One region of the Paenarthrobacter sp. YIM B13468 genome, then DNA from elsewhere that is predicted to be linked to it. Evidence: riboswitches for the same ligand, from Rfam matches in the RefSeq annotation. Region 1 holds a riboswitch; each other region holds the start of a gene.
The links. A riboswitch is a leader RNA that binds a small molecule or an ion and turns the genes downstream of it on or off. The one in region 1 is predicted to bind S-adenosylmethionine.
Positions count from the first base shown of each region.

Region 2: another riboswitch for S-adenosylmethionine. It lies ahead of ACFX4T_RS09080 (homoserine O-acetyltransferase); the one in region 1 lies ahead of ACFX4T_RS00800 (aminotransferase class V-fold PLP-dependent enzyme).
Region 3: another riboswitch for S-adenosylmethionine. It lies ahead of ACFX4T_RS18860 (DUF1737 domain-containing protein); the one in region 1 lies ahead of ACFX4T_RS00800 (aminotransferase class V-fold PLP-dependent enzyme).
Region 4: another riboswitch for S-adenosylmethionine. It lies ahead of ACFX4T_RS17475 (hypothetical protein); the one in region 1 lies ahead of ACFX4T_RS00800 (aminotransferase class V-fold PLP-dependent enzyme).

Region 1 is NZ_JBHZPI010000001.1:173,466-181,159, reverse strand. It holds gene aroA (3-phosphoshikimate 1-carboxyvinyltransferase) at 1-297, shown strand, start outside; gene rsgA (ribosome small subunit-dependent GTPase A) at 300-1,415, shown strand; gene hisN (histidinol-phosphatase) at 1,470-2,282, shown strand; SAM riboswitch class IV at 2,464-2,577, shown strand; gene ACFX4T_RS00800 (aminotransferase class V-fold PLP-dependent enzyme) at 2,609-4,018, shown strand; gene ACFX4T_RS00795 (class I SAM-dependent methyltransferase) at 4,215-4,970, shown strand; gene ACFX4T_RS00790 (metal-dependent transcriptional regulator) at 4,980-5,693, shown strand; gene ACFX4T_RS00785 (MFS transporter) at 5,740-7,188, opposite strand; gene ACFX4T_RS00780 (hypothetical protein) at 7,283-7,612, shown strand; gene ACFX4T_RS00775 (S1C family serine protease) at 7,637-7,694, opposite strand, start outside.
Region 2 is NZ_JBHZPI010000007.1:154,145-161,838, reverse strand. It holds gene ACFX4T_RS09090 (winged helix DNA-binding domain-containing protein) at 1-456, shown strand, start outside; gene ACFX4T_RS09085 (hypothetical protein) at 500-931, shown strand; gene ACFX4T_RS09080 (homoserine O-acetyltransferase) at 938-2,059, opposite strand; SAM riboswitch class IV at 2,074-2,188, opposite strand; gene ACFX4T_RS09075 (bifunctional o-acetylhomoserine/o-acetylserine sulfhydrylase) at 2,386-3,702, opposite strand; gene ACFX4T_RS09070 (VOC family protein) at 3,929-4,567, shown strand; gene ACFX4T_RS09065 (CPBP family intramembrane glutamic endopeptidase) at 4,669-5,436, opposite strand; gene ACFX4T_RS09060 (histidine phosphatase family protein) at 5,550-6,206, shown strand; gene ACFX4T_RS09055 (DeoR/GlpR family DNA-binding transcription regulator) at 6,233-7,024, opposite strand; gene ACFX4T_RS09050 (class II fructose-bisphosphate aldolase) at 7,048-7,694, opposite strand, start outside.
Region 3 is NZ_JBHZPI010000021.1:76,924-84,617, forward strand. It holds gene ACFX4T_RS18840 (glutamate--cysteine ligase) at 1-64, shown strand, start outside; gene ACFX4T_RS18845 (hypothetical protein) at 61-657, opposite strand; gene ACFX4T_RS18850 (O-succinylhomoserine sulfhydrylase) at 668-1,876, opposite strand; gene ACFX4T_RS18855 (rhodanese-like domain-containing protein) at 1,877-2,287, opposite strand; gene ACFX4T_RS18860 (DUF1737 domain-containing protein) at 2,284-2,550, opposite strand; SAM riboswitch class IV at 2,565-2,676, opposite strand; gene ACFX4T_RS18865 (NtaA/DmoA family FMN-dependent monooxygenase) at 2,843-4,171, shown strand; gene ACFX4T_RS18870 (aromatic amino acid ammonia-lyase) at 4,174-5,787, shown strand; gene ACFX4T_RS18875 (PLP-dependent cysteine synthase family protein) at 5,784-6,836, shown strand; gene ACFX4T_RS18880 (carboxymuconolactone decarboxylase family protein) at 7,021-7,509, shown strand.
Region 4 is NZ_JBHZPI010000019.1:17,698-25,391, forward strand. It holds gene ACFX4T_RS17450 (LOG family protein) at 1-290, shown strand, start outside; gene ACFX4T_RS17455 (matrixin family metalloprotease) at 309-1,223, opposite strand; gene ACFX4T_RS17460 (matrixin family metalloprotease) at 1,341-2,177, opposite strand; gene ACFX4T_RS17465 (VIT1/CCC1 transporter family protein) at 2,298-3,461, opposite strand; gene ACFX4T_RS17470 (hypothetical protein) at 3,740-3,934, shown strand; gene ACFX4T_RS17475 (hypothetical protein) at 3,947-4,246, opposite strand; SAM riboswitch class IV at 4,262-4,381, opposite strand; gene ACFX4T_RS17480 (sodium:solute symporter) at 4,582-6,123, opposite strand; gene ACFX4T_RS17485 (helix-turn-helix domain-containing protein) at 6,390-6,965, shown strand; gene ACFX4T_RS17490 (DUF559 domain-containing protein) at 7,059-7,694, opposite strand, start outside.

The DNA.
Region 1 (7,694 bases):
ACCGATCGACTCGCCGCGCTGGCCGCTGAAATCAATCGGCTCGGCGGAGACGCGGAAGAAACAGCTGACGGCCTGATTATCCGCCCTGCCACCCTGCATCCAGGCGTCGTCCACAGCTACGCCGACCACCGCATGGCTACAGCGGGCGCTATCTTGGGGCTCGCCGTTCAGGGCGTTCAGGTGGAGGATATCGCCACCACGTCCAAGACGATGCCCGAATTTCCCCAGATGTGGGAGGCCATGCTGCAGCAGGGCACAGGCGACGATGAAACCGTCACCAGTGAGGCCAGCAACTGACCATGGGCCGCGACGCAAGCTCCTGGGACGAATCCGACGTCCGGATCCGTCCGAACAAAAAAGGATCAAGGCCCCGCACCAAGGACCGCCCCAGTCATGATGACGCGGTCATCGGCCGGATCATCACGGTGGACCGCGGGCGATACACCGCCATCGTTGGGGAAGACTCCTCTGATGAACGCATTATCATCGCTGCACGCGCGCGTGAACTCCGACGAAACCCTGTTGTTCCCGGCGATTTTGTCGCTTTGGTGGGCGATGTATCGGGAGAGCCGGATACCCTTGCCCGACTGGTCCGCATACAGGAGCGCAGGACGCTGCTCCGGCGCAGCGCTGATGATACCGACCCCATCGAAAGAGTGGTGGTGGCCAACGCAGACCAACTTGTGGTGGTGGTCGCCGCGGCCAATCCGGAGCCCCGAACCGGCTTTATCGATCGCGCCTTGGTTGCAGCCTACGACGCCGGTATCGAGCCCCTGCTGCTCGTCACCAAAGCAGACGTCAAGGACCCTGCCGAGCTGTTGTCCAACTATCTCAGCCTGGACTTTCCCATCATCATCAGCCGTACGGCAGACGATGAAGCGTCCGGCATTGACGCCCGCTCTGACGACGGACTGTCAGCGCGGCTGGACAGCCGCGCCGTTGCCGAATTGCGGGCCCACCTTGATGGAAAAGTGACTGTCATGCTGGGCCATTCGGGCGTCGGCAAGTCCACCATGGTTAATGCCCTCACAGGAGCCGAGCGTGCTACCGGTGGTGTCAACGCCGTCACCGGGCGGGGCCGGCACACGTCGTCGTCGGCGTTGGCCCTGAAGCTGGCAGACGCACCTCCCGGTAGCTGGATCATCGATACACCCGGTATCCGCTCCTTCGGCCTGGCACACGTGGACCCCGACCGCATCCTGCATTCCTTCCCCGATTTGGAACCTGGCACCGAAACTTGCGACCGCGGTTGCAAGCACGATGCCAGCGCCATTAATTGCGGACTTGACGGGTGGGTGAACGAGGGACATGCCGGTCCTTCCGGAGTGGCCCGCTTGTCTTCGCTCCGGCGACTGCTGGGCGCGGACCCGCGGTTGGAAGCGAAAGAGACCAAGGAACTCGGTACCGTCAACTAAGTGTCGGTGCACCACGATCCAACTGCAGGGAACGTTTCACGATAGTTTGGTGGCATGACCCAACCCGTTTCCAGCTACAACGACGACCTGCGACTGGCCCACGTGCTGGCGGATTCCGTGGACGCCCAAACCATGGACCGCTTCAAGGCCTTGGATCTGCAGATCGAGACCAAGCCTGACCTCACGCCCGTGACGGATGCCGACAAGGCTGCGGAAGAAGCCATCCGTGGCCAATTGTCGCGTTCCCGCCCCCGTGACGCCGTCCTCGGCGAGGAGTTCGGCAGCAGCGGCCACGGCTCCCGGCGTTGGATCATCGACCCCATCGACGGAACCAAGAACTTCGTTCGGGGCGTTCCCGTGTGGGCCACCCTGATTGCACTCGTTGACGAAGGCGAGCCGGTCGTTGGGGTTGTCAGCGCTCCCGCGCTGGGCAAGCGTTGGTGGGCAGCAAAGGACATGGGCGCCTATATGGGCCGCTCACTGGCTTCAGCCACCCGGCTCAAGGTGTCAAACGTGTCGCGGTTGGCGGATGCCTCAATGTCATATTCCAGCCTCTCCGGTTGGAAGGAACGCGGCAATCTGGACGAATTCCTGGGGCTGACGGAAGACATCTGGCGCACGCGCGCCTACGGCGACTTCTGGTCCTATTGCCTGGTTGCCGAGGGGGCTGTGGATATCGCCTGCGAGCCAGAGTTGAATCTTTACGATATGGCAGCACTCGTTCCCATTGTGACGGAAGCCGGCGGCCGGTTCACCTCGTTGGAAGGCGAGGACGGCCCCTTCGGCGGCAACGCCCTGGCCACCAACTCCATCCTGCATTCAGAGGTCCTCAAGCGGCTCAACCCTGCCCTGGATGACCTCCTCTGACCCAGCAGCACCAACAAGCAAACAGGCTTTGCACAGAATTTTCGACGGCGGGTGCCTCCTTTTCGGGGCATCCGCCGACTTTTCTTCGCCCAAAGCCCAGTTTGAAGACCCTTCGTAACAATGTGCTTAACAAAGCGGGCGACTTTGGAACAGGCCAGAGGCGTGACCTAACCTCTTTACAGGTCACGAGTGCCAGCGCTAAACCCCGGTTTGCTGGCCGGCAACCCTCCATTCGCGGTGGGGTGCCCCGGGTGACGACCCGGCCGGTCCGGAACGGATGCGGCAAGCGCGGATCCCCGTAGGGGGTCCCTCCTGAGTGAGGTCCCATGAGCACTGCTACGTTCAACTCCACCGATCTGACGTCCCTTGTGGTCGAAGAAGCAAGGCACGAAGCCGCTGCAGGCAGGCCCCTGGCCGCCGTCACAGGTGCAGAGCTGCAAGCTCCCCTGATCCAGGGTGGCCACGTCCGCTACGCCAACCTTGACTACGGAGCATCCGCTCCAGCCTTGACAATCGTTTCTGCGTATCTCAACGAGATCCTCCCCTACTACGCCAGTGTCCACCGCGGCGCGGGCTACGCTTCCCAGATCAGCACCTCGGTCTACGAGAATTCCCGCGACATCGTCCGGGAGTTCGTTGGTGGCCGTCCCGACGATTCCGTGATCTTCACCCGGAACACCACGGACTCACTGAACCTGTTGGCGGGCTGCCTCCCTCAGCTGGACGGAAAGCCAACGGGCGAGGTCCTTTACCTGGACATCGAGCACCATGCCAATCTCCTCCCCTGGCAGGGTGTCCCTCACCGCAGTGTCGTAGCTGCTTCGACACTGACAGCTACCGTGGCCAAGCTCCGCGAGGAACTCAGCCAAGGCGGCGTGTCACTGCTGGCGGTCACGGGGGCCTCGAACGTGACCGGTGAAATCCTGCCGATCGCGGAGCTCGCGGCACTTGCGCACGAATACGGAGCCCGGATTGTGGTGGACGCCGCTCAGCTTGCCCCCCACCGCCGCATCGACATCGCCGCAGCAGACGTCGACTACATCGTGTTCTCCGGGCACAAGCTCTACGCTCCGTTCGGCGCCGGTGTTGTTGTGGGTCGTCCTGACTGGCTTGACGCCGGCACTCCCCACCTTGCTGGCGGTGGCGCCGTTCGTGAAGCCCGCTTGGACTCGGTCAGCTGGGCTTCCGGTCCTGCACGCCATGAGGGCGGCTCCCCCAACGTCCTCGGCGCGGCAACACTGGCCCGTGCGACGCAGGTGCTCGCCGACTTGGATCAAGAGGCCTGGCACGCCCATGAAGCTGCCATCCGCTCATACCTCGTACAGGGACTTGAAGCAATCGACGGCGTGACCGTTCACCGGATCTTCAGCGACTCCGAGGACACCATCGGCGTGGTCAACTTCTCCGTGGAAGGATTCGACGCCGGGCTGGTCGCCGCCTACCTCGCCGCCGAACACGGCGTAGGACTTCGTGACGGGCGCTTCTGCGCCCATCCCCTCCTCAAGCGGCTCGGCCTCCCTTCGGGCTCTCTGCGAGCCAGCTTCGGCGTAGGCTCGCGTCTGGAGGATGCCACACGACTGCTCGCTGGTATCGAAGAACTCAAGCGCACGGGTCTCGGTTGGGACTATGTAGTGGATGAGGGCCGATGGGTACCGGCCAATGACCACCGCACCTATCCGGAATGGGCACCAAACACCCCGGGCACCGCAGGGGCTGCACCCTGCACGATCGACTAAACACTGCCACAGTTTGGTCAGCGGTGCCTTGGCCCAGGCCGGGATCATCATTGTCGCCCGTGCGGTAAATTCGTAGGGTAAATGGCGTTCGCGGTAAAGGAGTCAGTGCGTGGCCGTGCGTTCCCCTCGGGATTCCGGCGGAAGTGTTTCCGGCAGCCTTCTTTCCAGCAGCGCTGGCAGGCCGGGTGGTCCCAAGCTGCATGCCACGCGACGCCACGAACTGGGCCAGAGCTTCCAGGACGGCGGCGAACACTACGATCGGGTTCGGCCCGGATATCCCACAGACTCAGTGGATTGGCTTCTTCCTCCTGGAGCGAAATCCGCAGCTGATATTGGTGCAGGCACAGGAAAATTCACGGCGTTGCTCGTGGAACGCGGCCTGCAAGTGGTCGCCGTCGATCCTTCCACAGACATGCTGGAGCAACTTCGAAAGTCCTATCCCGGCGTTGAGGTGTTGGAGGGTACAGCCGAGGCCACGGGGCTGGGGGACTCAGCATTCGACGTCGTCAGCGTTGCCCAAGCATGGCATTGGTGTGACCCGATGAAAGCCAGCAAAGAGATTGCCCGGATCCTCCGTCCCTATGGAGTCCTTGGCCTCATTTGGAACCAGCTGGACACTTCCGTGCCCTGGGTTCACAGGTTGTCACGAATCATGCACGCCGGAGATGTGCACAAGCCCGGTTTCCGGCCAGTTATCGGACCGGAATTCACGGACTTGGAGAGCCATCTCACCAGCTGGGAGGACGCGGTGTCACCGGAGGACATCATGGAGCTCACAAAATCGCGCAGCTACTACCTCCGCGCAAATGAAGCCACCCGCGCAAAGGTCATGGGAAACCTGGAGTGGTACCTCTACGATCATCTCGGCCATACCCCAGGCCAACTAGTTGGGTTGCCGTACCTAACGACCACCTGGCGGGCACGCAAGATCCACGGCGTCCCGCCACGGTAGGCTTGGTGTGTGAAGACCAGTACGCCCTCCTCCTCGATCGAGGACTACGTTAAGGTCATCTACTCCTATACGGAGTGGCAGGACAAACCCATTACGTCCTCGCAGCTTGCCCTGCGGCTTGGCGTTGCCAATTCCTCGGTGTCTGAAATGGTCCGCAAACTCAAGGACCAAGGCTTGGTGGACCACCAACCCTACAGTGCCATCAGGCTGACTCCGGAGGGCATGCGACTGGCGCTGTCCATGGTCCGGCGGCACCGCCTGATTGAGACTTACCTCGTTGACGAACTCGGTTACAGCTGGGACGAAGTCCATGATGAAGCTGAGATGTTGGAACACGCGGTGTCCGATACCTTCATCGAGCGCATGGCCGCCAAGCTTGGCCATCCCCTCCGGGATCCTCACGGCGACCCGATTCCCTCGGCTGACGGATCGGTGGAACTCCCTCACGCGTACCGCATGATCGAGTTGGACGAAGGCCACTCAGGCCGCATCACCCGAATCAGCGACGAAAATCCAGATCTTCTTCGCTATCTCGCGTCGGAAGAGATCACCTTGGATGCTCCTGTGGAGGTGGTGGGGCGCAAACCATTCGGCGGAGCCTTGGTGGTCCGGATTGGCAGCGGACCCCAGCGGCGCGAATTCGATCTCGCGGACGAAGTTACAGCGGCACTTTGGGTCCAAAGCGCCGAAGTCCACGAAGGCTGCGTGCTTCCCGCGCGCTGACTGTGCTGCGCTGACTGTGCCGCGTTGACTATGCACAGTGCATCGGCTAGCTGTGCTGGTCGGCCGACCCGCCGTCGTCGGACGCGGTATCCGGGGCGCTGTCAGCGGTAACTGCCGCTTCGGTAAGCGGGTTACGGATCCCGACGGCGGACGCCACGCCCCCGACAACGAACAGGGCCGCTGTGACAATCAAGGCGTTGTACAAGCCCTCCCGTGTAAACACCGGACCAACGATCAGGCCGGCAAAGGCAATGCAGATCAGACCTGCGATACGTGCCACGGCATTGTTTACCGCGGAGCTGATCCCTGCCTCCTCTTGCGGTACCGCGCCTAGAATTGCGGCGGTGAGTGGCGCAACGAGAGTGGTAAGTCCCACGCCGAAGACGATCTGCCCCGGCAACACTTGGGTCCAGTAATTCAGAGGCTCCTGGATGGAGAGGGACATCAGAAAGCCCACACCGCATAACAGCGGCCCCACTGTCATGAACCATCGAGGACCATACTTTCCAGCCAGCCCACCGAAGTAGGACGCAGTCAGCATCAGGATGACGGTCGCCGGAAGCAGGGCGATTCCCGCTATGGTAGCCCCCATGCCCCCAACCTGCTGGAGATAGATGCCCAGGACAAAGAATCCTAGCGATATCCCACCGTAAATCGCGAGCGTTGCAAGGTTGCCCCAACCAAAGTTCCTTATGGCAAACAGCCTCAACGGCAACATCGGCTCCCTGGTCCTGGCCTCGTGGACCAGGAACAACACCATCGCCATGGCACCGACTAGGAGCGGCAGCCATACCTGGACGCTCATCCAACCCATCCGGCCCTGTTCAATGAATGCATAGACGGGACCACCTAGCCCAATCATGGCCAGCACGGCACCGAGGTAGTCGATTCGCTTGCTCTTGTCCCTGGCCGCATCCGAGGCGCGAAGACCTGCGAGCATGGGCCAGATAGCGACAGCAGGTATGACGTTGATGAAGAAAATAACCCGCCACGACAGCAGGTCCACGGAGACTCCGCCAATCAGTGGTGCCACGATGGCAGCGGCGCTCGTCCATCCGGACCATTGGCCTATGGCTTTGGACTGGGAGGGGCCAGAAAACGACGTAATGATCATGGCCAACGAACTGGGCACAAGGAGGGCGCCTGCGATACCTTGAAGCGCACGGGATACCACCAGGACCTCCCCGTTCCATGCCAGGCCGCACATCACCGAGGTCAGCGCAAAGCCCGCCAGCCCCCATTGGAGGATCCGCGCCCGCCCAAAATGGTCCGACAATGAACCGGCCACAAGGATGAGGGCCCCGAGGGTCAACAGATAGGCATCCACCACCCATTGCTGGATGACCAGGCCACCGCCGAGTTCGCGCCCGATGGCCGGCAATGCGAGGTTCACCACGAAGCCGTCCAGGATGGCGATAAAGGAAGCCACAATAGCCACCACGAGCACGCGCTTTTGAAGGGGCGTTCTCGGCAGCAAGGCCGCTGCGTCCGTCATGTGGACAGCTTACGCGGCATTCGTCCATGGCGAAGTCCCGTATCGTTAAACAGTGATTAGTAGACGTGACGCAGCATTGGCCCTTGATATCTCCATGGAAATGGCCCAGCGCCACGGCATCCCGTCACGGCTGTCAGAAGCGGAACTTCGTAGCCTCCAGGACAATCCACCAGCCTGGCTGGTCCAGTCACGTGCCAACCGGACGGGCAAACGGCCAGTTTGGGTGCATCTGACCTGCGCAGTGTGCGGGTACTCAGAGGCGGTGCGGCCCAAAAAGTGGTGGCCCAACTTCTCGTTCGTCTTTTGTGGGCACCATAAGAACAGTGAACTGCCGGAACTGTTCCTTGGTGACGTGCGCAGCGAATATGAAGGCGTCGGCAGCCGCTTTGTGGGCGTGGTCGATGTCCGCGAGGATCAGGCCTAGGCTCGGCTCATTGTTGCTGGCTCGTCATTGCTGGCTCATCTCCGAGGGAACGGCCATCAGCTGTACCGTTTTGCCGTCCCGC
Region 2 (7,694 bases), on a different contig from region 1:
TCGGGACTGACCATGAAAGATGTACGGCTTGGCTTACAGATAGCTGAAGAGTCCATGCCTGGCGCCTTGGCGACTGTGGCAATTGACGGCCTGGATTTCTACTTGCCAGCCGAAGACGTGGAAGCACTTGCAGTGACTCCCCCGCCAACTGATGATGGGCCGCTCCTCCCCCGCGCCGATCTCATCCAGTGCTACGACGAGTACGTGATGGGCTATTCCCAATCGAGGCATTACCTCGGTGGAAGGGCGCCCTATTTGCCGGAGGGTGATGCTCCCATTCACGTGGTGTTGCTGGATGGCAGGTTGGCCGGATGGTGGCGCCACGGCTTCTCCGGCGGGATCTGCGAACTCGACATCAGGATGAACAGGCCGGTCACAACAGCCGAACAACAAGCCCTGGATGCAGAAGTGGAACGCTACGGGAGGTTCCTGGGCATGGAGACAAAGCTCGTGTGAAAGTGCGGGACTAAGCTGGGTTAAGACCTAGGAGGCTTGCACCGTGAACAATCTGATCTTCTGGATCATCGTCTGCTCGTGGCTGATTCCCATGGGGATCCGCCTTTACAACCGGTCCCGGGCCCGCCGGCTTCAGGACCGTAATTTCCCGGGCCCAAACTATCCGGGCCCCGGCTATCCTCCGCAGAATCTTCCCGGACCGGGTTACCCGCAGCAGAATTATCCGGCACCGCCATATCCCACCCAGAACTACCCGGGCTATCCCGGGGAACCCACCACCATCCGCCCTGCCGATGCCCCACCGCCGCCAGGACCGGCGTCGAACGCTTCTTCACCTACGTTTCCGAGCCACAGCGGCTCTGAGCAGCAAGGATTCCGCGCGCGAAAGCTCGCCGAACTGGACCTCAAGTTCAGCAACGGCGAGATCGCGATGGAGGACTACATGAAGCAGCGCGGCGACATCATGAACGGATGAGCCGGCTTAGGCGAAGAAAGCCTCGCGTAGTTGGGCTGACAGCTGCCCGATTTCGGTGAGGAAGCCATCGTGTCCGATGGGGGCTTCGATCACGTGGACGGGCACATTGCCTGGCAGATTTTTTGCCAGTTCCAATGACTGGGCCGGAAAATAAAGGCGGTCGGAGTCGACGGCTGCCACAAAGAATTCAGCAGTGGCGCTGGCCAGGGCTTCCTGCAACGTGCCCCGGCCCCGGCTGATGTCGTGGGACATGAGTGCCTCGGTGATGGCGATGTAACTGTTCGCATCGAACCGGCGCACCAGCTTGGTGCCTTGGTGGTCGAGGTAGCTTTCCACCTGGTAGCGGCCACGCTCCCCGAGGACCGGAGCGGCCAGGGGCGTCTCTTGGTGCTGGGCTTCCCGGCCGAAACGGAAATCAAGCTCCAGCGCTGACCGGTACGTGATGTGCGCTATGCGTCGGGCCAGGGCAAGGCCCGCCTCCGGTGTTGGTCCGCCGTAGTAATCGCCGTTGTTGAAGTTCGGGTCCTGGCGGATGGCGAGCGTCTGCGACTGGGCGAAAGCGATTTGCTCGGCCGTGCTGTAGGCGCCGACAGAAATAACCGCGCACCGCTGTACACGCTCAGGGAAGGTCACCGCCCATTCAAGTGCCCGCGCCCCACCCATGGAACCACCAAGGACGGCGTGCCATGCCTTGATCCCCAACGCATCCGCGAGACGGGCTTCAGCCACCGTGCTGTCGCGCAAAGTTATCAGCGGGAACCGGGATCCCCAAGGCCGCCCGTCCGGCGCCTCGGACGACGGGCCCGTACTGCCGTAACAGCCGCCCACAATGTTGATGGAGATGACGAAGAACCGGTTGGTGTCGATCGTCGCACCGGGGCCAACGAGTTGCTCCCACCAGCCTTCCTCATCGGTGGCACCGCGGGCCACGTGTGTGCTTCCCGTCAATGCGTGCTGAACCAGGACGGCGTTGGACGCATCCTCGTTCAACTGACCCCAGGTTTCGTAGGCAAGCACAACGTCCGGGAGAAAACCGCCGGCTTCAAGTTCCAGCGAACCTACACCGGCGTACTTGACCGTCCCGTCTTCTTTGCCTGGTTTGGGGGGTGCTGTAGCAGTAATGGTCATTCCTTTGACACCTAACCTCGCGCTTGCCTGCCGCCTTGCGTGCGACAGGCCAGGTCTTCACCCGGGGCACCCCACCGCGGAGGAGGGTTGCCGGCCAGCAAGCCGGGGCTGTCACTGGCACTCATGACCTAATACGTAGAGTCTAGGAAAAATACCGCTGTTTTGGCGAAGAATGTGACAGCTGTGTGACGGTTTGGGGCCGCTTCGTTCAGGAACACGCACTGCGGAGGGCCGCCCGGCGAATTTTCGTCGACGGGCGGCCAGGCCGCGCACCGGCTGTCTTAACGGCTCAAACGCGAGGTTCAGCTGCCGTAATCGGACGCCCCCTAAGCGCCTTTGGCAGCCCGGAAACCGGCCTCAAGATCAGCAATAATGTCGTCCACGTGCTCTATTCCCACGGACAGGCGGACAAGGCCTGGATTCACGCCCGCAACCAACTGCTGTTCGGCCGTGAGCTGGCTGTGGGTAGTCGACGCCGGGTGGATAACCAGCGAGCGGACGTCACCAATGTTGGCAACATGGGAGTGCAACTCCAGGCCATCGACGAATCGCTTGCCGGCCTCGACGCCACCCTTGATGTTGAATGCCACCACTGCACCGGTACCCCTGGGCCCGTACTTGCGGCCACGGTCGTACCAAGGGCTGGACGGCAGACCCGCGAAGGCGACTGACTCGACGTCGTCGTGGGCTTCCAACCACTCAGCTACTTTGGTGGCGTTCGAGACGTGGCGCTCGACCCGCAGGCTCAGGGTTTCCAGCCCCTGGGCGATGAGGAAGGCGTTGAACGGGGAAACCGCCGAACCCAGATCGCGCAGCAATTGCACGCGCGCCTTGAGAATGTAGGAGAGGTTGGCTCCGAGCGCGCCGTCCTTGCCGAGGTCGCGGGCGTAAACGAGTCCGTTGTAGCTGGGGTCGGGAGTATTGAATCCAGGGAAGCGCTCCGGGTCCTTGCCGAAGTCAAAGTTTCCGGAGTCCACGATCACGCCGGCGATCGCTGCGCCGTGGCCGCCCAGATACTTGGTAGCCGAGTGCACCACGATGTCCGCACCCCACTCGATGGGACGGATGAGGTAGGGGGTGGCGAGCGTGTTATCCACGATGAGCGGCACACCAGCCTCATGCGCGGTGCGCGAAATGCCCTCGATGTCCAGCACGTCTTGGCGCGGATTGGACACCACCTCGCCGAAGAACAGCTTGGTGTTGGGCTGCACGGCGTCCCGCCACTGGTCCAGGTTGTCCGGATCCTCCACGAACGTCACGGAGATGCCGAACTTCTTCAGCGTGTGCGCCAGCAGGTTGTAGGTGCCGCCATAAAGGCTGGGACTGGCGACGACGTGGTCTCCGGCCTCGGCAATGTTCAGGATGGCGAAGGTTTCCGCGGCCTGTCCTGAGCTAAGGAGCAACGCGCCCAGCCCGCCTTCGAGGCTGGCGATCCGTTGCTCCACGGCATCCTGTGTTGGGTTGCCGATACGAGTGTAGATCGGGGCGAGCTCGGCCAGTGCAAAGCGGTTGGCTGCGCTCTCTGCGCTCGGGAAAACGAAGGACGTGGTCTGGTAGATCGGAAGCGACCGCGCTCCCGTGGCAGAGTCAGGCTCCTGGCCTGCGTGGATCTGGCGGGTTTCGAAAGACCATCCTTGGGACATTGAATTCTCCTCTTAGTGGCGCGCGGATTTGCCGTTGATCGCTGTAGGCGTGGGCTGGGGCCAGTCTAGGAAGCGCCCGGGGACTTGGACAGTTTTGTGACGAAGACAGTATTTTTCAGTCTTTACGCGACCCGGCGTGACGCGTTCCGGTAGCGCGGAATAACGTCCCATGTTAGTTAGGCTCGCCTTAGCTGAGACCCCGATCACAAAGTGCCAAGATGAAGCCATGCGCATGGATCACGTCTCTTACGCTTGTGAACGAGATGGCCTTTTGGCCACTACCGAACGAATTTCCGCAGCTCTGGGAGTGGACGCAGTCCGGGGCGGAGTGCACCCGCGCTTCGGCACCCGGAACATGATCATTCCCTTGGCGGATAACAAATACCTGGAAGTCGTAGAGGTCCTGGACCACCCTGCTTCTGACAAGGCACCCTTTGGCCAGGCAGTCCGCGCACGCTCGGCGGCTGGCGGCGGTTGGATGGGCTGGTGCGTCGCCGTTGACGACCTCGCCCCCTTCGAGGAACGCCTCGGCCGCTCCGCTGTTCCGGGCAACCGCAAGTTCCCGGATGGCCGCGAACTCGTGTGGCAGCAGATCGGCATTCTCGGCTTGATCGCCGATCCCCAGGTGCCGTACCTGCTCAAGTGGGAGGGCGATCCCTCACTGCACCCGTCCAAGGTCTACGAGAGTGACGTCAAGATGTCTAGCCTCACGATTGCGGGCTCGGCGGAACGCGTTACCGAATGGCTGGGCGAACCCGTGGAGAAGCCACTCGAGGACGTCGCTGTCCAGTGGATGGCCCCGCACGGTACGCCTGGCATCATGTCCGTCACTTTCGAAACCGCATCCGGCGCCGTCACCATCTGACGCACGCCTTCAAGCTTCGGCCGCCATCAGCGGGTGCCAACGACGTCACCCACCGATGGCGGCCGAATTTCTCTTTAAGGGTCCACTAGCTTCAAGGATCCCTACCCCAGGCCTATCGCCTTGCCGAAGAGGCTAAAGCCAACGAACGCGACGATGTCCAGCAGCGCATGTGCAATGACTAAAGGCATCACCCGCTTCGTCTTTGTATAGATCCAGGCGAAGACCAAGCCCATGGCGAAGTTGCCGATGAACGGCCCGAAGCCTTGATACAAGTGGTAGCTGCCACGAAGGGCCGCGCTCACGACAATGGCCAGCGGCGTACTCCAGCCGAATTTTCCGAAGCGGTCCATGAGGTATCCCACGACGATCACTTCCTCAACGATCGCGTGGCGAATCGCGGAGAGAATCAACACAGGTACTGTCCACCAGTAAGCCTCCAGGCCGCTGGGCACAATGGCGGTGGTGATTCCGAGGGCGCGACCGGCCGCGTACAGGCCAAGTGAAGGAATGCCAATGGCGGCTGCGAGTCCCAGTCCGTGCAAGAGGTCCTTGCCGGGGCGTGCGAAGTTGAACCCCAACCGGGCAAAGCCACTCGCACTTTCCCGGCCACCTTGGGCATGCGATGACAGGAAATAGAACACCAGGACCACCGGCACCAAAGCGAAGATAATGTCCAGCAGTTGGTACGTGAGGTCGAAGTACTCGCGGGTGCTTTGGGACCTGTTAAGCGTCGACGTTGCCTCGGACAGCGGCGCGCGCGTCATCTTGTCCAGTAGCTGCACCACGGAGTACACAGCGGACTGGCCCAAAGACAGGCCCAGTACGATGAGTACTTCGGCGCGCAGGCGGCGGCGGGAAGCAAGGAGCATGTACCTATCTTGCCTGTAGTTCCTGCCACTTTGCCGTGAACTGCGCACGTTCCCGTTCCACCCTTAGGCAGCCCCCTATGCTTGGTGGGATGAGTGCCCCAGGGAGAATCTTCATGATCCGGCACGGCCAGTCAGCCGCGAATGCCGACACGTCAATCTACAACCGTGTGCCGGACTACCGCATTCCGCTGACCGAACCCGGAATTGAACAGGCCCGGATAGCGGGCGAAGCCCTTCGGCGGAAGCTCGACGGCGAGCAGGTCTGCGTTTATGTCTCCCCCTATTTGCGGGCGTACCAGACTCTTGAAGCGTTGGACCTGGGACCGCTGATCGAGCGCGTGATCGAAGAACCCAGGCTCCGTGAGCAGGACTGGGCCAACTTTCAGATTGCCGGGGAGATCGAGGACCAGAAGGAACTGCGCAACCTTTACGGCCACTTCTTCTACAGGTTCCGCGAGGGCGAGTCAGGCTCGGATGTCTACGACCGCGTGTCCTCGTTCATGGAGACCCTTTACCGCCATTGGGAAAAGCCGACGTATGCCCCAAACACCCTGTTGGTCACTCATGGACTGACCATGAGGCTGTTCTGCATGCGCTGGTTCCACTGGACTGTTGAGTATTTCGAATCGCTGAACAACCCTGACAACGCCGAACTCCGAACGCTGATAAGGACCGACGACGGCCAGTACAGTCTGGACAAACCGTTCAGCCAGTGGGTGCCAAGGGATGTTGACGATTCAGTGCTTCACGCGCCGAGAATGCGTTTCTAGCACTTGTCACGTAGTTGCAGGATCGCTTAGGTGGCAGGTGCGACGATGACTTCCGTGCCCTTGGCTTCAAATGCGGCCTTGTCCTCGGCGCTGATCCCGGCGTCCGTGATGAGGTGCCGGAAGTCGTACCCGGACATGGCCGCAAAGGAGCGGCGGCCCACCTTGGAAGAGTCCGCCACCACGTAGGACTCGGTGGCCCGGCGCGCCATGACGGTGTTCACCATGGCTTCGCCTTCATCGGTGATGGTGGGGCCGAGGTCCGGGTCAACGCCGTTGACCCCGATGAACGCAATATCCAGGGCAACCTTCTGCATGATGACGTCGGTGTAGGGCCCCACGAGCTCATAGGAGCGCGGATTCAGGATGCCCCCGGTAACCATGATCTTGATGTTCGGACGAACGGCGAGCTGCGAGGCAATGTTGATCGCGTTGGTCACCACCGTGAGGGTGGGCCTGTTGGACGGCGCGTTGAGGTCCTCGCGGGTGGACAACAGCTGCGCCAGCGCCGTGTTGGTGGTTCCCCCGCTCAAGCCGATCACCGCGCCGGGGCGGATCAGGGCCGATGCCGCCTGGGCGATCTCCTGCTTGGCCACGGCGTGGTCATCACGGTTATAGCGGCCCGGGAGATCATAGGCTACGGATCCGGTGGTGGCGCCACCGCGGGTACGGCTGAGCAGTCGTTGTTTCGCAAGGCTGTCCAAGTCCCGGCGTGCCGTGGCCGGTGACACGCCAAGCCGCGTCACGATGTCCTCGACTTCCACATGGCCGGATTCGGCCAGGAGGTCAAGGATGGCGGTCAGCCGATCGGTGCGGGTCATGACGAGCCTTTCGCGGGGTCTGGCTATTTCGCTTTGGCGAACAGCGTGAGCAAACGTGCGGATTCCTGCACCAGTGCGTCCCGGCCGGCCTTGATGTACTTCCGGGAATCCACCACTGCAGGGTTGGCATCGAGGTACTCACGGACGGCGCGGGTGAAGAACCCGTTCAAATGTGTGGATACGTTGATCTTAGTCATACCTGCGCCGATCGCAGCTACGAGCATCTCGTCTGTGACGCCGGAAGAGCCGTGCAGGACCAGCGGTTTTCCGACCGCAGACTTCAGCCGCGTGATCAGGTGCAGGTCCAGTGCGGCGCTGCGTTCGGTCATGGCATGGGAGGAACCAACGGCCACCGCGAGCGCATCTACACCCGTTGCTTCAACAAACGCCTGCGCCTCCGCAGGGTCGGTCCGGACACCGGGTGCATGGGCGCCGTCCTTGCCTCCAACTTTGCCGAGTTCAGCCTCCACGTAAACGCCTCGCTCATGGGCGTAGCGGGCTACCCGTTGCGTGGCTTCCACGTTCAAGTCATAGGGCAAGTGCGCGCCGTCGAACATCACGGAGCCAAAGCCCAGGTCCACGGCCGCGATGGCGAGGTCCTCGGATTCAGCATGGTCCAGGTGAACCGCAACGGGCACTGATGCGTCGCGGGCGATCGCCAAAGCCGCCA
Region 3 (7,694 bases), on a different contig from region 1:
CGGCGCCACCGCAGACTCGCGCAAGGAGCGGGCGCCCATCCTGACCAGGGTCCGCAGGCCCTAGGCTTCTGCTGAGTCAGTCTCTTCCCACGTCATCAGGTACGCCCCCGCTAAGCCTTCGACGAGGTAGAACACGAAAGGCGGGATGTCCTTCTTGGCCACAAGGATGGCGCCGTAGATGGGCGCGCTGGCTGCAGCAGTGACTCCGATCCATCGTTTGGCGGGGGATGCCAGGAGGCTTCCGCCCAGCGCCGCCAAGGCAAGAACGTGGAGCCCAGAGTAGGCCAGGAATGGCGCATTGGATCCGCGGCCGTAGGCAAAGCGTTCCAGGTCCGAGGCCCGACGCGACAAACTGGATACAAAGAGCGGGGCACCTGCGAGCAAGGCGGCCGCGGCTGCAACAGCCCACCGCTTTGCCCGTCCGCCCGGAAGGCGACGGGCAAAGGCTGCGAATCCCACCGGCACCGCGGCGGTTCCAGCAGCAGCGAGGTGCTGCCCTATAACCCAGCCACGCTGCCCGGCCTCGAGCATACCAAGACGTTCGGCGGCACCGGGGGTGATGTAGACGCGCGAGACCGGTGAGATCCCTGCCAACCACACCGCCGTGCCGGCAACGATGACCGTTCCGGCACGGCGATAGGGATGCTTCACGCTCATGGCATGAAGGTTAGACCTGTTTGAGGGCCTTCTCCAGATCCAGGATGAGATCGTCTACGTCCTCAAGCCCCACAGACAACCGGACCACACCATCTGAAAGGCCGATTGCCGCACGCCCCTCCGGTCCCATGGCCCGGTGGGTGGTGGTGGCCGGGTGCGTGATGAGGGACTTGGAGTCGCCCAGGTTGTTGGAAATGTCGATGACGCGCAGTCCGTCCAGCAGCGCGAACGCGGCGTCCTTGGCGGACCGCCCGGACGAGGGCAGCAACTCGAATGTCAGCACGGTACCGCCGGCCTTCATTTGCTTGGCTGCGAGCTCGTACTGAGGGTGCGATTTCAGCAAGGGGTACTTGACCCAGCTGATGGCGGGTTGCTGCTCCAGCCATTCCGCGATTTTCAAAGCGGAGGCCGAACTGTGGTTCACGCGCAAGCCAATGGTTTCCAGGCCCTTGGTCAACACCCAGGCGTTGAACGCGGAGAGCGACGGACCGGTGTGGCGCATCAGCTGCTTGACCGGGCCATCGATGAATTCCTTGGTGCCCAGGATCGCACCGCCCAGGACACGCCCCTGGCCATCGATGTGCTTGGTACCGGAGTACACGATCACGTCCGCGCCCAGCTCGCCGCAACGCTGCAGCAGCGGAGTGGCAAAGACATTGTCGACGACGACGGTGGCTCCCGCAGCATGCGCAAGCTCGCTGACGGCGGCGATGTCCACGATTTCCTGCATGGGGTTGGAGGGCGACTCGAAGAACACGGCGGTGGTCGGTTCTGAGAGGGCAGCACGCCACTGGTCGAGGTCGGGACCATCGACGAATACCGTCTCGACACCCCAGCGCGGCAGGATCTCGTTGAGGATCACGAAGCAGGAGCCGAACAAGGAACGGGCTGCAACCACGCGGTCCCCGGCTGCCAGCAGGGCACCCAAGGCGGTGAAGACCGCAGACATGCCGGACGCCGTCGCAAAGCATGCCTCGGTTCCTTCGAGCAGCCGCAACCGCTCCTGGAACGTGGCCACGGACGGGTTGCCGTAGCGGGAGTAAACGAAACGTTCGTCCTCGCCGGTGAAGGCGCGTTCGGCGGCTGCAGCGGATTCGTAGACGAAGCCGGAGTTCAGGAAAACGGGTTCGGACGTCTCCTGGAAGTTGGTACGGTCAAGGCCACCGCGTACTGCCTGTGTGTCAGGGCTCCAGCTGGCGGCATCGGGATTGAAAGTCACTTAGTCGTTCCCCAGGTTCGTTGGCAGGCCGCGGTTTTTCCAGCCGTTGATGGTGCGTTCGCCGTAGCGGTCCGGGTCACCTTCGAAGCCCTCAAGCACGTTGTAGGCAGTGAACCCGGCCTGCGTCGCGGCGATGGCGGCGGAGATGGAGCGCTGGCCTGAGCGGCAGATGAAAACGAGTTCCACGCCCTCGCCCTCGGGTGCCTGCTGCTGCAAGTCCTCGATGAAGCGGGAGTTGGGGATGCCACCGGCAAGGTTCCACTGAATGAACAGGGGATCATTCTCTGTGGCCTTCGTGTCGGGAATGCCGATGTGGGCCCACTCGGCCTCGGTGCGGACGTCCACCAGGATGGCGCCTTCTTCAAGCTTGGCCCACGCGTCCTGCGGGGTCAGGTCACCTGCGTAACTCATGCGTGTCCCTCGAATGCTTCGTCGTCGTCGTCGTTCTCCAGCTGGTCAACGGCATTCGCGACGGCGGCGTCTGCGTTGGCGATGGCAGCGGGCAGGACGACCGCCTGCGCCACGATGACATCCGTGCCGTTGAACGTGGCTGCCGGGCTGCCGTGGAGCACGTAGCCGTCGGCGAGGGCCGTGGTGATCCGCTCGCAGAATTCACGGGTATCCGGGCCTGTAATCAGGCGGTAGGAGAGTTTTTCTTCAGTGGGTTCAGGCATTGGCTGGTGCTCCTCAGTCACGCTTGCAGTTCGAAGTGTCGATACGCCGAGTAGTCACCTGAGGCACCCCGCCGGAGAGAGGGTTGCCGACCAGCAAGTCAGGGCTTTGCGCTGGTGCTCATTACTCAAGAAAAAAGTAGCATCCCGCGGTGGCGGCCCGCACTTGCAGGCGGTTACGTGCTCGTCATGTTGCGTAACCGGCCGGTGCTGGAGTAGCAGCCCAAATATGACGCCCCGGGAGCATAATTGACGCAGTACGACCCCCTGTAACTTCGCAAGAAATCAGGTCGCGGTGAACGGACAAGGCAGTTCTACACTCAAGTCCATGCTGCATTTTGGATGGTTCGTGGGGCACGGTTTCGGTGTCCAGGGATGGGGAACTCCCGGCTACAGCCTGGGTTACGACTGGAAGAAACCTGCCCTGTATCAAGACGCTGTGCGCGCGTTCGAGCAATCCGGCCTTGACCTTTTCATTATCGAGGACTCCCTCACTGTTCCTGATACTTATGGCGGCTCCGCCGAGGTCTCGCTGGCACACGCCTCCTTTGCGCCCAAGCATGATCCATTGGCCCTGGTGCCGTACCTTCTTTCCGCCACCAAGCACCTTGGAATTGTGCCGACGGTCAGCGCATCGTTCTATCCGCCTTTCACAGCCGCCCGGCTCTTGGCCACGCTGCAGCACTTCTCCGAGGGGCAGCTCGGCTGGAACGTTGTCACCTCCGGCAGTGACCTCGCAGCACAGAATTACGGTTTGGATCAGCAGATTGAACACGACCTTCGGTATGAGAAGGCGGAAGAATTCGTCGACGTCGTCCGGCAGCTTTGGCGCAGCTGGGAACCCGACGCCGTGCTTGAGGACGTTGAGGCGGGCGTGTTCGCCGACCACACCAAAGTGCATCCGATTAACCACCAAGGCGACTTCTTCAAGGTCAGGGGTCCACTAAACACGGCGCCTCTGCCGGAGGAGCCCGTACTGGTCCAGGCCGGTGCTTCTCCTCGGGGCAAAGCGTTCGCGGGTGGGCATGCAGATGTGGCGATCGCCTTGGCGCGTGGCGTTGACGGCATGAAGGCTTACCGGGATTCCATCCGTGCCGAGGCTGCGAAGGCGGGCAGGAACCTCGACGACGTTAAGGTCCTTTTCGTGCTGAAGCCCACGGTGGTTGGTTCATCCGCCGAGGCCGAGGAGTTGCGTGCGCAGCGCCGCGAGCTTACACAGCGTGATATCGACAGCCAGCTCAACTCGATCTCCTACCTCTCTGTGATCGACTTCAAGCAGTTCGACCTCGATGCGCCGTTGCCTGAATTGAGCACCAACAGCAACCAAGGCACGTTGGAGCACTTCGCCAAGGCAGCGCCTCCGGGGTCTACCCTGCGCCAGATCCTGCAGGCACGAAGCGGTGGTGCCGGCGATTCGATTATCGGCACGGTTACCGAGATCGCGGACTATCTTCAAGAAACCGGCGAGGCCGTGGGCGGCGACGGCTTCCTCTTCTCCGGCTTCGTAGACCCCGTGACTGTGCACGGCGTGTTGGACAAGCTCACCCCCGAACTGCGACGCCGTGGCCTGCTGAGGAAGAGTTACGGCGACGGTGGCTTCCGCCAGAATCTTCTGGACTTCTGACGATGTCCTCCGAACCCAGGACCCTGGTGATCGGCACATCGCCCGTGGACCCTGCAAGCGTGGCGCAGGCTGCCTTGAATCCGGCGTTTCACGTGAAACTCAACCACGATGCGTTGTCTTTGATCGGCCGCTCACGCGAAGTGCTGGAGCGCGCTGCGACCTCAGGTCAGAGAGTCTACGGCCTCAACACCCTCCTCGGATCCGGACGCGATACGGCTGTGGAGGAGAAATCGGTCCTTGCCTATCAAATCCAAGTAGTGAGATACCACAACAGTGGTGTGGGCGGCTATCTGGACCGGCCCTCCGCCCGCGCCGTGATCCTCTCCCGGCTCATCGGATTCAGCCGTGGCGGCTCTGGTGTACGCCCGGAGACCGCCCAGTTCTATGCCGAACTACTCAACCGTGGAGTTCTTCCCGCCATCCCCCGCGAAGGCTCAGTCGGCTCATCGGACCTCACCCAGCTCGCCGCCGTCGCCGCCGTCGCCATCGGTGAAGGTGAAGCGATCGATGGGGACGGCACCCTGGTACCCGGGGCGAAAGCGCTCGCCGACGCCGGACTTCAGCCGCTGCGACTAGCTCCCGGTGAGGCCCTTGCAGTGGTCAGCGCCAACGCGTACTCCGTAGGCGCCGGCACCCTCGCCTTGGTGCGCCTGCAGCAGCTGGCGGAACTCGCCGACGTCGCGCTGTCCCTCTCGCTTGAGGCCATCGCAAGGTACGACGGCGGCGGGAACCTCAGCCCGTTTTCGCCGACTATCCAAGCGGGCAAGGCGGTGGACGGGCAGAAGGACTCGGCCGCCGCGGTTCGTTACCTTTTGCGCGGCGGCTGGTTGGAGGACGTTCGTCCCGAGGTCTCGGTGCAGGATGCTTTGTCATTCCGTGCTGCGCCCCAGACACATGGCGCTTTTCGTTCCCTGGTTTCACAGCTCGGCGCTGCGTTGAACGTGGAGCTCAACGGACGTGGCGACAACCCTTTGGTTGATATTGAATCCGGGCAAATGGTGTCTGGCGGGAACTTCCAACCGATGCAACTGGCTCTTTCCTTTGAGGGCCTGCGGCTTGCGTTGGCGCACGTGGGGATTGCCAGCGAACGGCGCATCGCCAAGCTGTATCCGCCACAGCGGGTGATCCGGGCCAGGCATCTGGAGGCTGCCGCCGGGCACCTGGAGGCTTCGTCGTCGAATGCCGTTTCTGAATCCGGACCGGCCGCAGCCCTTGTCCAGGAGGAGTTGCCCGGGCTGCTTTGGTACTCGGCAGCGGGACTGCTGTCCGAACTGAAGTTCCTGGCAGCGCCGGCGACGCTCGGGGCACCCACCCTCTCGGCCGACGTCGAGGACCACTCCACTTTGGCGCCGCTGGCCTTGCAGCAACTCGAAAAGTCCTTGGGGGCTTTGGAGAAATTGCTTGCTATTGAGGCGCTGACGGCGTCGTATCTGCTGCTCGAAGCGGGGGCCGCGCAGCCGCTCGGGAAGGGGACTGGCGCTGTCGTGGGCCGACTGGCCGATGTGCTGGCGGATCGGCCGTCGGCTCCGGACCTCGTGGAGCGTGCGCGAGAGGAATTGCGTGATGTGGTGGCGCTGGAATTGCCGCCTATGGCGGAAAGGGAAGGGACCATATGAGTACTGCAATCCGCAAACATGGCGCACACTCGGCGGCAGGGCTGCCGGACGGCCTGGATGCCTCCGTCCTGGACAAAGTGGGCAACACTCCGCTGGTGAAATTGGAGGCCCTGGGCCGTGGATTGCGCAGCACCATCCACATCAAGCTTGAGTCCGAGAACCCCGGCGGATCCATCAAGGACCGCACAGCGCTGAGCATGGTCCGGGCGGCCGAGCGCTCAGGGGAGTTGCAGCCGGGCGCAACCATTGTGGAGAGCACATCCGGCAACACCGGGATCGGGCTGGCACTCATTGGCCGGCTGACTGGGCATCCCGTCGTGGTGGTTACCGGCGACACCATCTCCCAGGAGAAGCTCGCCGCACTCCACAGCTATGGTGCGCGCGTGGTCCTGACGGACTGGAGCGCGCCCTCGGAATCGCCGGAGAACGCCCGAGCTGTGGCAGCGCGAATCACCGCGGAGACGCCGGGTGCTTGGCGGCCCATGCAGTTCGACAACCCTGCCAATCCCGCGGCGCACTACCAAACCACCGGACCGGAGATCTGGGAGCAGACCCACGGCCTTGTGACGCATTTCGTGGCCGGGATCGGAACCGGCGGGACCATCAGCGGCAATGGCCGGTTCCTGAAAGAGAAAGTTGCAGCATCGCGGCCGGGCGGGCACCTTGAAGTTGTGGGTGCCGACCCCTACGGCTCCGCCTACAGCGGTGGACACCCCGGGGAGATCCTGGTGGACGGGGTGGGTAACTCCTGGCCCCAGGCTGAATGGCCCAAGGCCTTTGACCGCTCCATTGTTGACCGTTTCCTGCGCATCCCCAACGACGAGGTCTACTCCACGGTGCATCGGCTCCTCGACGAAGAAGGGCTTGCGCTGGGTCCATCATCCGGGCTCGCTGTGGCCGCTGCCCTGCGGGTAGCCCGGGCCGCACCCCACGGTTCGGTGGTGGTGGCCATAGCGCCCGACGCCGGAACGAACTACCTGAGCAAGGCTTTCAACCCGGTGTGGCTGGCAGAGAACGGTATCCACCTGGCGCTCGACGCCACCGAATAGGATCCTCTCTCACATCCGGCGGCGTTTTGGTGGTCCCTCTCTCACGTCCCGCGGTGTTTTGAGGGTCCCTCTCTCACGTCCCGCCGTGTTTTGGGGGTCCCTCTGTCACGTCCTGCGGCGTTTTGGGGGTCCCTCTCTCACATCCCGCGGCGTTTGGCGTGATGTCCTGCGCTAGGCTCCAAGCATGCCTGAACAGGAAACAAAAGCACGTCTCGCCGGTTATCTGGATAAGCAGCAGCCCGAGCTCTACGCAACACTGAGCCACTATGCCCAACAGGTGGTTGGGGAAGCCGACCGCACAGGTGTACCGCGACGGACCATCGAACTTCTGAACTACCTTGCGTCGCAGATCAACGGTTGCGCATTCTGCCTGGACCTCCACCATCGCCGCGCCTTGGGGTACGGCGAAACGGAACAGCGCCTGTCCTTGGTAGCTGTCTACAAGGAAGTGACGCTGTTTGAGCCGGCTGAGCGGGTGGCCATGGAAATTACTGAGCAGATCACCCGGATGAGCACGTCACGGCCGAGCCCCGAACTCTTCGAGCGGGCCCGGGAACACTACAACGACGAGCAAATCAGTGTCCTCTGCATGGCCGCGATTGGGATCAACGCCTTCAACCGGCTGTCCATCCTGAGCGAGCACCCTGTCCGGACGGCCAAGCCGAAGTCGTGAATTTGGGTGGGCCGTGTGGGGTCCTGACCTGCTTTCAAACGACATCAGCCCCTGGGCAACCCGGAATGGTTGCGCAGGGGCTGATCTGCAGGCAAAGAAGGTCAGGAAGCCACGGCCGCTGAACGCCGGGGTGAGTGCCGCCGTCGTGAATTTGGGTGGGCCGTGTGGGGTCCTGACCTGCTTTC
Region 4 (7,694 bases), on a different contig from region 1:
TCGCCAACGCGATCCGGGAAGCGATCCTCCTCGAGCTATGCAACGGCGGGATCGTGTTCCTGCCCGGTTCTGCCGGAACCGTGCAGGAGATCTTCCAGGACGCCTGCGAAAACTATTACGGAGCCCCCGAAACCATCACTCCCATGGTCCTGGTAGGCCGCGACCATTGGGAACACACCTACCCGGCATGGGCGATGCTGCGGAGCCTCGCGGCCGGGAGGCCCATGGCAGACAGGATTTTCCTGGTGGATACTGTGGAGGACGCGCTCGCAGTGGTGGCCGCGGGCTAGAAGTCCTTGCTGCGCGGGCTAGAAGTCTTTGCTGCAGGGACCCGAGCCGAGCTGGGCAAGGCCCGTCTTGTCCCCGGCGGCGTATTCGCGAACCCACGAGGCTTGGTCGTACATCAGCTGGCGGGGGTCATCCACATGGTCCAAACCTAGAACGTGTCCGAGTTCGTGCATGATCACGGCCGTGCCCACTTCCTTGCCCTGGGGTGAGTCCATGATCCCGGCAAACTGCGGTGCATCCAACGATACCGAGCCGGTCACGTAGGCCTTATAGCCGTTGCTGAGGCCGATGGAGGAACTTCCGCCCAAGCCCACTGTTTGTCCGGTCAGCCGCGGCACCTGCTCCGGCGTGGTCCAGGCAATCAGCACAGGCGCCCAGCGGTCACCGTAGGTGGTGGGCTGGTAGCCGGCCCTGTTGCTCGTGGGGATTTCGGACGTCGGACCGTCATAAATGAACTGCAGTCCGGAGGCGAGGCTGGCCTGCCGAACGGCGTCCTCCACCATGGAATACCAGCTCGTTGGGGCCAGATCTGCGTTGACCACGTAGTGGATCGGCCTGCAAGGGGAGTATGCCAGGGGAGTTCCGTCCTCCTTGACGGCCAGGAATTTGTAGGAAGTGCTGGTCCGCTGCAACGGCGCCGGCGTGCCCAGGGGTGCGTCGGCTTCCTCGAAGCCGGGCAGCGGATCCTGACGTTGGCCAAAGGGAACCAGCCCGGGCCGCGGCGCTTGGCTCTGCGTCGTGGAATCGGACCAGAACTGTTGCAGCTCGCCGCTGAAATATGCGCCGGCGCAGACCAAACCGAGAACGCCGAACAGGAACAGGATGGCCGCGATGCTGCTGTGCTTGATGGGGGGCCGGGGCGGCGGCTTGGCGTGCTGCTGGTAAGGCGGCGGGGGATAGGGGTCTGGCCACTCTGGCGACCCATAAGGTTCCATCGAACCCCCTCACGGGACGGCCCACTCGGACGGTGGGGCGCCGCCGTCGGCCGCTTCCGTCAGGATAGAGCCCATGGGGCCGCGAGTCCATGGCGATTCATGAGAAGCCGCGTTGCTTCAGATGTCCTTGCGGCAAGGAGCCGAGGCCAGGAGGTGAAGACCGTTCAGGTCGCCAGCAGCCAATCCGTCAGGAGCGCCGATCTCCGGGTACATCAGCTGAACCGGATCATCGACATGATCCAGACCCATGACGTGCCCCAGTTCGTGCTGCATGACTGCCAGCACGTAGTCCGAACCGCCTTCCTCGGCCAGAAGCTCAGCCACTTGCGGGGTGTCGAGCTCCAGGCTGCCCGTGATGTAGCTCTTGGGACCATTGTTGAGTGAGTACATGGTGCTGCCGCCCGTACCGATGACGGTGTCAGCCAGCGCCGGAGCCGTCTCGGGCGTGGTCCACGAAATCAGCAAGGGTGCCCACCGGTCACCGTACTTGGACGGTTGGTACGGTTCGCGTTTTGCGGTAGGCAACTCATCGGTGCTGCCATCGTTGATGAACTGGATTCCGGATGCCGCGGAGATATTGGCGATTGCGGTGGCAAGCAGGGCATCCGTACCCTCCGGTGCGGTAGCGGCATTCACGACGTAGTGCAGGGGACGGCACGGTGAGTACCCAACCGGAGTGCCGTCGTCGTTGGTTGCCAGGAACTTGTACGAATCGCTGGCGCTGGCTGGGGGCGGCGGCGATGCCAGCGGGGCGTCCGCCTCGTCGATTCCTGGAGGCGGCGCGTCCAGGGCCCGGGCCGGGGTCTGCTGGATCGGCGCGCTTTTGGGCGAATTGGGCAGGGCCACACCCGGAAACAGCCCGATGATTCGCGGATCGCCGTGGAGCAAACCGCTGACAAGGACAGCCACGACGGCGGCGACACCAGCCATGAGGACGCCGCGAAGAATTCGCAGCATTGTGCCCGCACGACGGTGTTTTGGCGCGCGCAACGGCGGCTGCTCCGAATCCACGGTTCTCCATTCCCTACGCCCCGGTCACGCGGGGCTGCGCGGAGGACGAACCAACATTACCGCCTAGACGATCAACGTTCCGAACGCGAGGCCAAGCCCATAAGTGGCGGCCGCGGCACCCAGGCCGATCGCCAGCTGCCGGAAGCCACGGCTCAGCGGTGAGGTCCCGGACAACAGCCCGACGACGGCGCCAGTCGCCAGGAGCGCGATGCCTACCAGAACACCGGCTACTGTCAGTGCCGCCACACCCGTCATGCCGAAAATAAACGGAAGGATCGGCACGATCGCACCCGAGGCGAAAAAGCAGAAGCTGGACATCGCAGCGCCCCAGGCAGAGCCGACTGTTTCGTGGTCATCGGCGGGCTGCTCCTTCTCGGGTTGCAAGGAGAGGCTGGGATCGCAGTCGCAGCTGAAGAGTCCCATGCGCTCGGCGGCGCGGTGCTCGGCGGCCTCGCGGGTCATGCCGCGGGCCAAGTACACCAGCACGAGCTCATTGTGTTCGATGTCCAAAGAAGGGGCCGCTGTGAGGGTAGCCTGCGTGGGCAGCGTGGCGTTAAGCAACTCCCGTTGCGAGCGGACCGAAACGTACTCGCCGGCACCCATGGACAGGGCCCCGGCCAGCAATCCGGCAACACCGCTCATAAGGACCACCGGGCTGGGAACGCCCGTTGCGGCCATGCCCATGACCAGTGAAAGGTTGCTCACCAGGCCGTCGTTGGCCCCAAAAACAGCGGCGCGGAAGGTACCGGAGAGCCTGTTGCGTCCACGGGTGGCCAGGCCCCTGACAACTTCTTCGTGGATTTGTTCGTCGGCAACCATGGCCGGAGTCGCGGCAGGTTCTGCACCGTAGGGGGAACGGCCTTCCGCTCGCTGGGCCAGGGCGAGCACGAACACCGAGCCGAAGTGCCGGGCCAGGAAGCCAAGTAGCTGGCTCCGGGTGGACGCCCCCTTCGGCATTCCAGCGTGCTCTCCGAGGAGCTTCAGCCAGTGTGCCTCATGCCTTCCTTCTGCCTCGGCCAAGGCGAGCAGGATCTGGCGTTCTTCGCCGTCACGACGTTGGGCGAGTTCCCGGTAGACGGCGGCTTCGGCTCGCTCGTCGGCCAGGTATTGACGCCAGCGCCTGATGTCCGCGGACGTGGGCGGGACCGGTTGGGGCGGTGTTCCGGATCCGGGGGCGGGGTCCGGAGCGGGGCTCGACGAACCGTGGGATTCCTGGTGCTTCTGCACTTTTTCTCCTGTGCTGGGTGGGGTAGTTGCGGCCCCATTGCACGCCCACTGTACCGCTTATTGGCGCGGATTTTTGGCCGGTATTCCTTAGTTGGAATGTTCGGCATGCCTTAATTTGCGAAGCTGCAATCCTCTGCTTCGAGCCTTTCCTTGGGTCCATGTTGGCCGCTGCCTTGACCCTCTTCAGGCACAGTGCTCAGATGGAAGGACAGGGGCGGGGGCCCTCCCCGCACTCGGTCAGCAGGCTGCTTGCCAGCCCACCAGACGGAGGTTGCAGCATGGACACCACCGAACCGCACGCCAACCACCCGGAACGGGAGACCATCGAGTCAGACCCCGCCTACGACTACAGCGAAGACCAGGAAGTCGACGAACCCTGGGTGGAGGAAATCGACGTCCCTGAAGACGACGAGCGGGTTGTCCCCCTGGATGAAACCGAAGAATTCCGCGGGGAAGAAGACGAAGAATTCTAGGACTCTTTTCTTCTAGGCAGGGCCCTCCTCATCCAAGGTGAAATGCCGCTCCAGTCCGGCCGGACGCCCCAGCGCTGCAACAGTCACCGTCAAAGTCCTCGACGATGCACACCACCGCGATGGACGCACAGCCTGGGCAAGAGCACGCGCCAACAGCTGCGCTTCAGGGTGCCGGAACCGGGTCAGGCCACCGTTCAGGAACAGGGTCACAGTCCCACGGACAAGGTCGACGCCGGGAATCACCGGAACGGTGGGCGTCTCGGATTTGGTGGGGGTCGTTTGAGTTGGGCTGACTACACCTTGGTACGGCAAGGACTGCTCCTTTAGGGAGTGCTCTTGCCCGCTCGGTTGTCTCTGGTCCGGGGCGGGCCGCTTCCTCATCCGAACCACCCGTGAACATGGGGTTGGTGTGTGGCCAGTCGGAGCTTTGCGCCACCTCTCTTGAAGCTGGGACCACTGTACTGGAGGAGTGCTGTCCTGAAGAACTGCGGGTGGGTTGTTGTGGGGCCCGGTGTGCGTGCCAAGGGGTGTGGATGGGGCGCAGAGTGGGCCTCGCAGCGCGCGAAGCGGGACGGCAAATGCAACGGCGACGCCGCCCCGGAAAGGGGCGGCGCCGCCGTCGAACATTACTCGGGGCTGGGCGTCAGCTAGCTGGCGTTGTGGCTGCTGACCGGGTGGGCCTCCAGCGGCAGTTCTTCCGAGACTGCCCCGGCCACGCGCTTGTCCCAGGCGGCCCGGACTTCGGGTTCGGTGGGCGGCGTGAGGAGGGAGATCACGACATAGGCCACGAACGAGGCCGCCAGGCCGTAGTAGATGGGTTCGTTGGCGTAGACGCCATCGACGCTCGGAATGACTCCAATCGCGAACAGAATCAACAGTGCCAGGGTCAATACAGAGCCCACTGCCATGGACCATGCAGCGGCGATACCGGTTCCGCGCTTCCACACCAGGCCGCCGAGAATCGCGACGAGGAGGCCGCCCACCAGGATGTCGTAGGCAATGGTGAGGGCAACAACCACGTCCTGCGCGGCCATGGAGATCACCACTGCAACGATGCCCAGGCCCAGAACCCAGTAGCGGTTGGCTTTGACGTCGTGCTCAGGGTTTTCGGTGTCGTCGGTGTTGATGCTCTTGCCGAACCAGCTGGCGACGAACGGAACAACATCTGCGCGAGCCACCGTGGCGGCGGCGATCAGGGCACCTGAAGCGGTGGACATCATGGCTGCAACAGCTGCGGCCATGACCAGGCCGCCAATGCCGATGGGCAGGATGTGCGTTGCCACTTCGGCGTACACCACGTCCTTGCCGAGGTTGGCGACATCGATGTTGGGGAGCGCCACCCGGGCGGCCAGGCCGATCAAGGCACCGGCTACACCGTAAAGGATGCAGTAAACGCCGGCGGTCGCTCCACCCCAGCGTGCAACCTTTGGAGTCTTGGCCGTGAAGACGCGCTGCCAGATGTCTTGGCCGATCAGGAGTCCAAGGGTGTAAACGACGAAGTACGTGATGATCGTCTGGACACCGATGCCGTCGATCTGGAAGAAGCTCGCACCGACGCGCTCACGGATACCATCGAGTCCTCCGGCCGCGTTCATGACGAAGGGGAGCATCAGGAAGAAGATGCCTACGGTCTTGATGATGAACTGGACCTGGTCGGCCAGCGTGATGGACCACATGCCACCGATGGTCGAGTAAACAAGCACAATTGCACCGCCGACGGCGATCGCCATCCAGCGTTCCCAGTCGAAGAGGACTACGAAGATGGTGGCGTATGCGCCGGTGGACGTGGCACAGAGCATGAGGGTGTAGGCGAGCATCACGATTCCGGAGGTCTGCGTGGCCTTGCTGCCGTAGCGAAGGCTCAGCATTTGGGAAACCGTATAGATCTTCAGGCGCTGGATGGTGCCAGCAAAGAGCAAGCTCAGCAGGAGGACGCCGGAGCCGATTGCGACTACCAGCCACATCCCTGAGATGCCGAACTTGTAGCCCAAGCCGACGCCGCCGACCGTGGATGCGCCACCAAGGACAACCGCGGCCATGGTGCCTGTGTAAAGGAAGGGTCCCAGGCGGCGGCCTGCCACCAGGAAGTCGCTGTTGTTCTTGGTGCGGGACTTGCCCCACCAGCCGAATGCAAGCATTGCAAGCAGGTACACCACCACAATGGCGATGTTTATGAACGATGAGTCCATGAGTGGCTCCTTGGAGCTGGTGCACGGAGTTTGGGGGTTTCGACGATACTCCTGGGAAGTGCCGAAGTCTCCGTGCTGATGATGGGAGATTGGGGATCGTGTTGTGCCTCACAGACAACACTTGTTGCCTATGAGGATATGTTGTGATGGGAGTAACAGTCAAGGGGCTTTGGTCATCCTCGGGCTGTTAAGGGCTCCGGAGGCCCGCGGTCCCGCTACTATTGCTGCAATGACAGGGCCCAATGACAGGCCTGAAAGGTTCGTGAATGAAGGCTCTCCCCGTTGAACCAAGCAACGTTCCCGTTGCGATTGGTTCCAGAATCCGCGCAGCCCGCCAGGCGCAGCGGCTCACCATCGAGCAAGTGGCGGACGCGACAGGCCTAACCAAAGGCTTCCTCAGCCGTGTCGAACGCGACCTGACCTCGCCGTCGGTCGCTTCACTTGTAACCCTTTGCCAGGTCTTGTCCGTGTCGGTAGGAGACTTGTTTGCCGCTCCGGAAACGCACCTGACCAGGCGCGACGACGGCCCCCGGATTTCCCTGGGTGGCCAGGGCATTGTGGAGCGCTTGTTAACAGCCCGATCGGAGCGGCGGCTGCAGATCCTTCAGGCCACCATCGAACCGCGGGGTCGTGGTGAAAACGAGCTCTACGCCGTTGACTGCGATGTTGACGTCCTCCATGTGGTGAAGGGACGCATCAAACTGATCCTGACCAACGAGGAGTACGACCTCGAAGAAGGGGACACCCTCTCCTTCCCAGGCAGGGAACCCCATACGTGGGTCAATCCCACGGACGAAACCGTCGAGGTCCTCTGGGTTCTGGTGCCCGCAGCGAGCCGCTAGACCTTCCCGCTGCTCCGCGGTCCGTCCCAGTTGCCCGCCGTTTGCCGTTCGGATTTGGTGAGTGGGCCCTGGAATCCCGTGGCCTGGCCGGGTTCACTGCGTAACGAACCGGGGAGGAGCGTCGCGTGGGAGGCTGAGGACTGCCCGAATTTCTGCAAGCACGCGCTCCGGTTCAAACCAGATGACCTCCGGCGGATACCTCAGCACCAAGAATCCGTTGACCATGGAGGCATTATTCCGTGCAAGGTCATTCCGTAGGGATTTCCTGCTTGAGTGATACGCGAAACCGTCCACTTCCACGATGAGGAAGTCCTCAATGAGAAAGTCGACGCGCCCGATTCCAGGGATCGCTACTTGGGAGTTGAAGGCGATGCCATGAGTGCGAAACAGGTGCTGTGCATCGACCTCCACAATGGACTCCGCACTCAGGTCCAGCTCATTGAGGGCGTCGAGAACAGGCCGCGACCTGTCTCCCCGTAACTGCTCCTTCAGTAGTTCCAATGGCACACCGTGCAAGCGAATCGCCGATGTTGCGATTGCCGTTGATGCGGGTGGTTCCAAGCACGCCATTGCGTGCAGCACGACGTCCTCGACGGCGGCAATGGGGAGAGTGGGATGGGGATCGAACCTGTTGGTTCTGTGTCTGACGAAGCCGAGACCGTGCCCGTGGTTGCAGGCCAAATGGTGGAGATCGGGTGTCTTCCGTAGCCACAGCCCATAAGGCGGGGC